2 regions of the Oceanimonas sp. MB9 genome follow, and region 1 is predicted to be linked to the other one. Evidence: predicted binding sites of a transcription regulator. Region 1 holds the regulator's gene; the other holds the start of a gene.
What was found. The regulator sigma-54, encoded in region 1, starts transcription at its own class of promoters, with help from an activator protein. The targets are predictions, from matches to a motif close to TGGCACNGTTTTNGCTT.
Positions count from the first base shown of each region.

Region 1 (3,347 bases):
CAGCCGGTGACCATAGACGCGGGCCGTCAACTGGTAGAGCTGGCCGATGACAAGGTCACCTTTATCGACAAGGTAGTGGTCAAGCAGGGCAGCATAGACGTGCGCGCCGACCAGCTGGTGGTGATCCGCAATGAACAGGGCCTGCAGTCGATGACCGCCAAGGGCAGTCCGGCCACCTACGAGCAGATCCTCAACAACGGCAAGCCGGTGCATGCCGAGGCGCGGGAAATTCACTACGACATGCGCGCCCGCACCATCACCCTGATTCGGGACGCCAAGCTCAAGCAGGATGACAACATCGTCACCGGCTACCGTATTCGCTACTTTATCGACAAGGAGCAGATGGAGGCCGAAAGCCAGGGCGGCAAGGACAGGGTCACCACCATCTTCCTGCCCGAGCAGGTGCAGAATTTCGACGAGCAGGACAAGAACTGAGCATGGCGATACTGAAAGCGCGCGGCCTGCAGAAAAGCTACAAGGGCCGCAAAGTGGTGGCCGACGTCAGCCTGACCGTGAACACCGGTCAGATCGTGGGTCTGCTCGGCCCCAACGGTGCCGGCAAGACCACCTCCTTTTACATGATTGTAGGCCTGGTCCAGCGGGACGCCGGCAGCATCACCATCGACGGCCAGGATATCAGTCACGAGCCCATGCACGTGCGCGCCCGCTCCGGCATTGGCTACCTGCCCCAGGAGGCCTCGATTTTTCGCCGCCTGAGCGTTGCCGACAACCTGATGGCGGTGCTGCAGACCCGCAAGGATCTGAATGCCGACGGCCGCAGCGAGAAAATGGAACAGCTGCTGGAAGAATTCAACATTACCCATATTCGCGACAGCCTGGGAATGAGTCTGTCCGGCGGCGAACGGCGGCGGGTTGAGATCGCCCGGGCGCTGGCGGCGGATCCGCGCTTTATTCTGCTCGACGAACCCTTTGCCGGCGTGGATCCCATTTCGGTGATAGACATCAAGAAAATCATTCTGCACCTCAGGGACAGAGGACTGGGCGTACTGATCACCGATCACAATGTACGCGAGACCCTGGACGTGTGCGAAAAGGCCTATATTGTCAGTCATGGGCACCGCATCGCCGCCGGCACACCGACGGAAATCCTCGCCAACGAGCAGGTCAAAAAGGTTTATCTCGGCGAACAATTCAGCCTCTGAAGGCACCGCAACCCGCGGTTGATATGGAAGGACGTTTGCATACATGAAGCCGACTCTTCAGTTACGTCTGGGCCAGCAGCTGACCATGACGCCCCAGCTGCAGCAGGCCATTCGCCTGTTGCAGCTGTCCAGCATGGAGCTGCAGCAGGAAATTCAGCAGGCGCTGGACAGCAACCCCCTGCTGGAGCAGGAGGAAGCCGACAGCGTCAAGGTGGCCGACAACCGCAACGAAGAGCAGATGGCCGCCGACACCGCCATGGAGCGCAACCAGCTGTCCGAAGACTTGCCCATGGACACCAGCTGGGAGGAGGTTTACACCGCCTCTCCGGTCAGCGGCGGCGCCGGCCTGCCGGAAGGGCTGGAAGACAGCGTTTACCAGGGTGAAACCACCGAGAGCCTGCAGGACTACCTGATCTGGCAGATGAATCTGACCCCTTTCAGTGACACCGATCAGGCCATCGCCATGGCCATAATCGATGCCGTCGACGACGCCGGCTACCTCACCGCCGGTATCGACGATCTGCTGGAAGCGGTATCGGCCCAGGAGCTCGGTATCGAAGCCGACGAAGTGGAAGCAGTGCTCAAGCGTATTCAGCACTTCGATCCCATCGGCGTGGCCGCCCGCAGCGTGCAGGAATGCCTGTGCATTCAGCTAGAGCAGTATCCGCCCGACACACCCTGGCTGAGTGAAGCCCGCGCCTTGCTGGCCCAGCACATGGACCTGCTCGGCAACCGTGACTACCGCAGCCTGCAGCGCAAGACCAAGCTCAAGGAAGACGAGCTCAGGGAAGTGCTGGCGCTGATTCAGCAACTGGAGCCCCGCCCCGGCAGCAGCATTATTCAGGGTAACTCCGAATACGTCATTCCCGATGTGGTGGTCACCAAGCGCAGCGGGGTCTGGGTGGTGGAACTCAACCCCGAGGCCATGCCCAAGATACGGCTCAACCAGACCTACGCGGCCCTGGCCAGCAAGCCCCGCAACAGCGAGGACGGCCAGTTTATTCGCAATCACCTGCAGGACGCCAAGTGGTTTCTCAAGAGCCTTGAAAGCCGAAATGAGACCCTGCTCAAGGTTGCCAATTGTATTGTTGAACAACAACAGGCATTCTTTGAATATGGAGAAGAGGCCATGAAGCCCATGGTGCTGAACCATGTGGCGGAAGCGGTGGAGATGCACGAATCCACCATCTCCCGGGTGACCACACAGAAGTTCATGCACAGCCCCCGTGGCGTGTTTGAACTCAAGTATTTCTTCTCCAGTCATGTGGGCACCGACGACGGGGGTGAGTGTTCGTCCACGGCAATTCGCGCCCTGATCAAGAAGCTGGTCGGGGCCGAAAACCCGGCCAAGCCGCTGAGCGACAGCAAAATTGCCCAGCTGCTGGCCGACCAGGGGATCAAGGTGGCCAGGCGAACCATCGCCAAGTACAGGGAATCACTGGCCATTCCCCCTTCCAATCAGCGCAAACGCCTGGTTTAAAGGCAACGACAGAAGGAAGACGTTATGCAAATAAATCTGACCGGACACCATGTCGAGATCACCGATGCCCTGCGTGATTATGTGAACAGCAAGTTTACCCGGCTGGAACGCCATTTCGATCACATCACCAATGCGCACGTCATCCTTAATGTGGAAAAAATGCAGCAAATCGCCGAAGCCAAGCTGAACGTCACCGGCGGCGAGCTGTTTGCCAACTCCCAGCATGAAAACATGTATGCGGCCATCGACAGCCTCATCGACAAGCTGGATCGTCAAATCATCAAACACAAAGAAAAACTCAAGCAAAAATAACCATGGAAGTCGCCGACATACTCAGCAGGGGCTGCACCCGCAGTGCAGTCCCCTGCACGAGCAAAAAACGTGCTCTGGAAATTATCAGCGAGCTGGCTGCCGAACATCTCAATATCGGCAGCCAGCCGCTTTTTGACTGTCTGCTGGCCCGAGAGAAAATGGGCAGTACCGGCATCGGCAATGGCATCGCCATTCCTCACGGCCGGATCAGTGATGACAACAAGGCGACTGCCGTACTGCTTACCTTTGCCGAGCCGGTGGAATTCGACGCCATCGACAACCAGCCGGTGGGCCTGGTGTTTGCCCTGCTGGTACCGGAGCAGGAATGCAAGCAACACCTCAAGACCCTGTCGCTGATCGCCGAGAAACTGAGTAACAAGCAGGTGTGCCGG
Region 1 is NZ_VFBE01000008.1:46,371-49,717, reverse strand. Features, by position in the region: gene lptA (lipopolysaccharide transport periplasmic protein LptA) at 1-435, shown strand, start outside; gene lptB (LPS export ABC transporter ATP-binding protein) at 438-1,163, shown strand; gene OJHNALOF_RS11035 (RNA polymerase factor sigma-54) at 1,207-2,643, shown strand; gene hpf (ribosome hibernation promoting factor) at 2,668-2,955, shown strand; gene ptsN (PTS IIA-like nitrogen regulatory protein PtsN) at 2,958-3,347, shown strand, end outside.

Region 2 (3,347 bases), on a different contig from region 1:
CCATCAACTCGGTGCTGACCGTGGGGCAGGGCCAGCGCATGGGGCTGTTTGCCGGCTCCGGCGTGGGCAAGAGCGTGCTGCTCGGCATGATGACCCGGGGAGCCCGGGCCGACGTGGTGGTGGTGGGGCTTATCGGCGAGCGGGGCCGGGAGGTGAAGGAATTTATCGACGTCATTCTGGGGAATGAGGGCCGGGCCCGGGCCGTGGTGGTGGCGGCCCCCGCCGACGCCTCGCCGCTGATGCGGCTCAAGGGCTGCGAGACCGCCCTGACCCTGGCGGAATATTATCGGGATCAGGGGCTGAATGTGTTGCTGCTGATGGACTCCCTGACCCGCTATGCCCAGGCTCAGCGGGAGATTGCCCTGGCGGTGGGCGAGCCGCCGGCCAGCAAGGGCTATCCGCCGTCGGTGTTTGCCAAATTGCCGGCGCTGGTGGAGCGGGCCGGCAACGGTGCCGAGGGGCAGGGCAGCATCACCGCCTTTTTTACCGTGCTGACGGAAGGGGATGATCTGCAGGATCCCATTGCCGATGCGGCCCGGGCCATTCTCGACGGCCATATTGTGCTGTCGCGGCAGCTGGCCGACAGCGGCCATTACCCCGCCATCGACATTGAAAAGTCCATCAGTCGGGTAATGACGGCGGTCACCACTCCTGAGCACCAGCAACAGGCCCGAGCACTGAAACAGGCCTACGCCCTCTATCAGCAGAATCACGACCTGATCAACCTCGGTGCCTACAAGAGTGGCGCCGATCCCCGGCTCGACATGGCCATCACCATTCGGCCCCGGCTCGACCGCTTTCTGACCCAGGGCATGACAGACGTCATTGGCCTTGATGACAGCCTGAAAGAGCTGGAAGTGGTGACCATGCCGCTGCTGAGGGCCGGCTGATGAGCCGGGCCCTGAACCTGCTGCTTGAACAGCTCGACGGCGAAGAGCGCAAGGCGGCGGCCGAGATGAACGTCGCCCAGCTGCAACTGCAACGCATGGAGCAGCAGCTGCAGACCCTGAGCCAGTATCAGCGTCAGTATGTACAGACCTTTCAGCAACGGGGCCGAAGCGGCCTGGAAGCCCATCAGTTTGGCCACTTTCGCGGTTTTATCGACAAGCTGGAAATCGCCCAGCAGCAGCAGCAGCAGGGCCTGCAACAAGCCCGGGACGAGCTGGAACAAAGCCGTAATGCCTGGCTGGCGGTACGTACCCGCAAGCAGGCCATTGAAAAGTTGCTGGCTCGTGAGGCCGAACGCAAGCAGCAGGAAGCCGCCCGCCAGGAGCAGAAAATGCTCGACAACCTCGCCATCTACCGCTTTCACCGCAAGCCGCTCTAGTGCTCATACTCACGCCCTCGCTTACGCGTTATTAAAGTTGGTACATAAATTGCTTTTTTGAAGTAACAGTATCGAGGCCGCACCGGCCACAGCGACAATCAGGGGATCAGCATGACCACAGTCATTCCCGCCCTGTTCGGCGGCATGAATTCGTCAAGGGCCGCTTTGCAGCCGGGCGAGGCGGGAAAGCCATCCGGTTTTTCCGAACTGCTGAGCAAGGCCGGCGCCGAAACCGGCGACAAGGGCATGCCGGCCGTTCCGGGGGCGGACAGTGGCGAAGACCGGGTTATGGCTGAATCCACTGAGTCCGGCGCCAATAAATTGTCAACGGTCGATGCAACAACCAACGAAGCGGCCGAGAGTGACGGGACCGACTCAAGTCCGGGCGATACCAAGGAAGGCTTCGCGGCTGGCGATGCCGTTTCCGCAGTGCCGGCCGAGGAGATCCCTTCCACCGCGGCGGCAGTGGGCGGCAAGCCGCTGCCGGAGGCGGCAACGGCAGCCGCCGACCTGCTGGAAGCGCATGCCGAATCACTGCGTCAGGGCCGCAGGGAGCCCGCTCAGCCGGTTGCTCAGGCCGTCCGGCAGGACGATCACGCCTCGGCAGATAGCGCCGAACCGGATGTGAAACCGGCAAAAACCGGCAGTTCGGCGGCAAACGAATCCTTTGTAACGGCTCAACAGGCTGCAGTAAAGGCCTCCTCTCCAGGGCAGCATTCCACCCAGGCGCAGCCCAAAGAGCCGCCGAGTGGTAATCCGCCCCCTGTGGCCGCCAAGGCGGAAACGGCGGGGCCGGGCGACAAAGGAATTCCCGCTGCCGCCCTTCATGCCGGTATGACCGGTGAAAGCGAACGCGCTACTACCACGATTTCTTCCAGCGGCAAGGCCGGTGACCAGCCTGCTCAGGTGGCGCCCCCGGTTGGGGCCGACGACGCCGGGGCGGAGGCATTACCGAAACAGCCTTCAGACATCCGTGATTCAGGTGCTCAGCCATCGGCGGCTGAACAGGCCGGCCGCGCCTCCCCGTTAGCACCAGAGCAGGCTGAAACTGCGCGAGCTTCTTCGCCCGTCCCGGTGAATACTGTGGCCGGCGAGGGGCCGGACATGACGGGGGAGACGGAGGCAGAGCCGCCGATTGCGCCCAGGCAGGATGTTGCTTCGGTTCGGCAGGAAAGGACGGCCACGCCCGACTGGCTGGCCCAGATCGAGCACGGTCGTCGCTGGCAGCAGACCCAACAAGGCCAGGCGACGGAGCCCGGCGTCAAGGGGGATGCCGAGATTGCCCTCAAATCGAATGACGGCGACGAGCAGGCGGCCATTGATCTCAGCGCCGGGACAATAGAGGGTTCCGAGGGCGACGAGGAACTGCCGCTCAGCGAGCGACCGGCCAGTACTTCTCTGGTTGCTCAGGGAACAGCCGGTGATGCCGTGACCCGGCCGGCCGCCGGCGTCAGCGATCCACAGTTGGTGACGACGACGGCAGCCACACGGGACGCCGCCCCGGCACCAGAGCGCGTGCCTCAGCCCCAGGGGGAACGCATGCTCAACCTGCACCAGGCCTCACCGGAGCAGAATGCCCGCCAGCTGAGCCAACAGGTGCAGGTGATGGTGAATCAGGATTTGCAACAGGCAGACATTCGTCTGAATCCGTCCGAGCTGGGCGGCATGCGCATTCAGCTCAGGTTTGAGCAGGGCGAGCTCAGCATGCATATCCAGGCGCAGCATCCTCAGGCCCGGGAACTGCTGGAGCAGGCCATGCCGAGACTCAGAGACATGCTGGGCCAGCAGGGTATTCAGCTCGGCCAGGGGCAGGTGGGCGGTTTTGCCGGCCAGCAGGGCGGCGCCCAGAACGGGGCCTCGGGGCAGGATGCAACCGGTCGGGAAAGGGGGCATAATCCATCCCCGTTTGAGCAGGGGCCGAGTGAAGACCAGGCGGCCTATGGCTCCCGCGGGGCGAACACCTTTTTCAACGATGGCAGAATTGATTTTTTTGCATGATATCAATGGTTTATATATAAGG
Region 2 is NZ_VFBE01000005.1:562,402-565,748, forward strand. Features, by position in the region: gene fliI (flagellar protein export ATPase FliI) at 1-890, shown strand, start outside; gene fliJ (flagellar export protein FliJ) at 890-1,327, shown strand; gene OJHNALOF_RS05860 (flagellar hook-length control protein FliK) at 1,439-3,325, shown strand.
Region 2: a site for sigma-54 is predicted at 1,366-1,382, ahead of OJHNALOF_RS05860 (flagellar hook-length control protein FliK). Genes of this name have one in related genera too.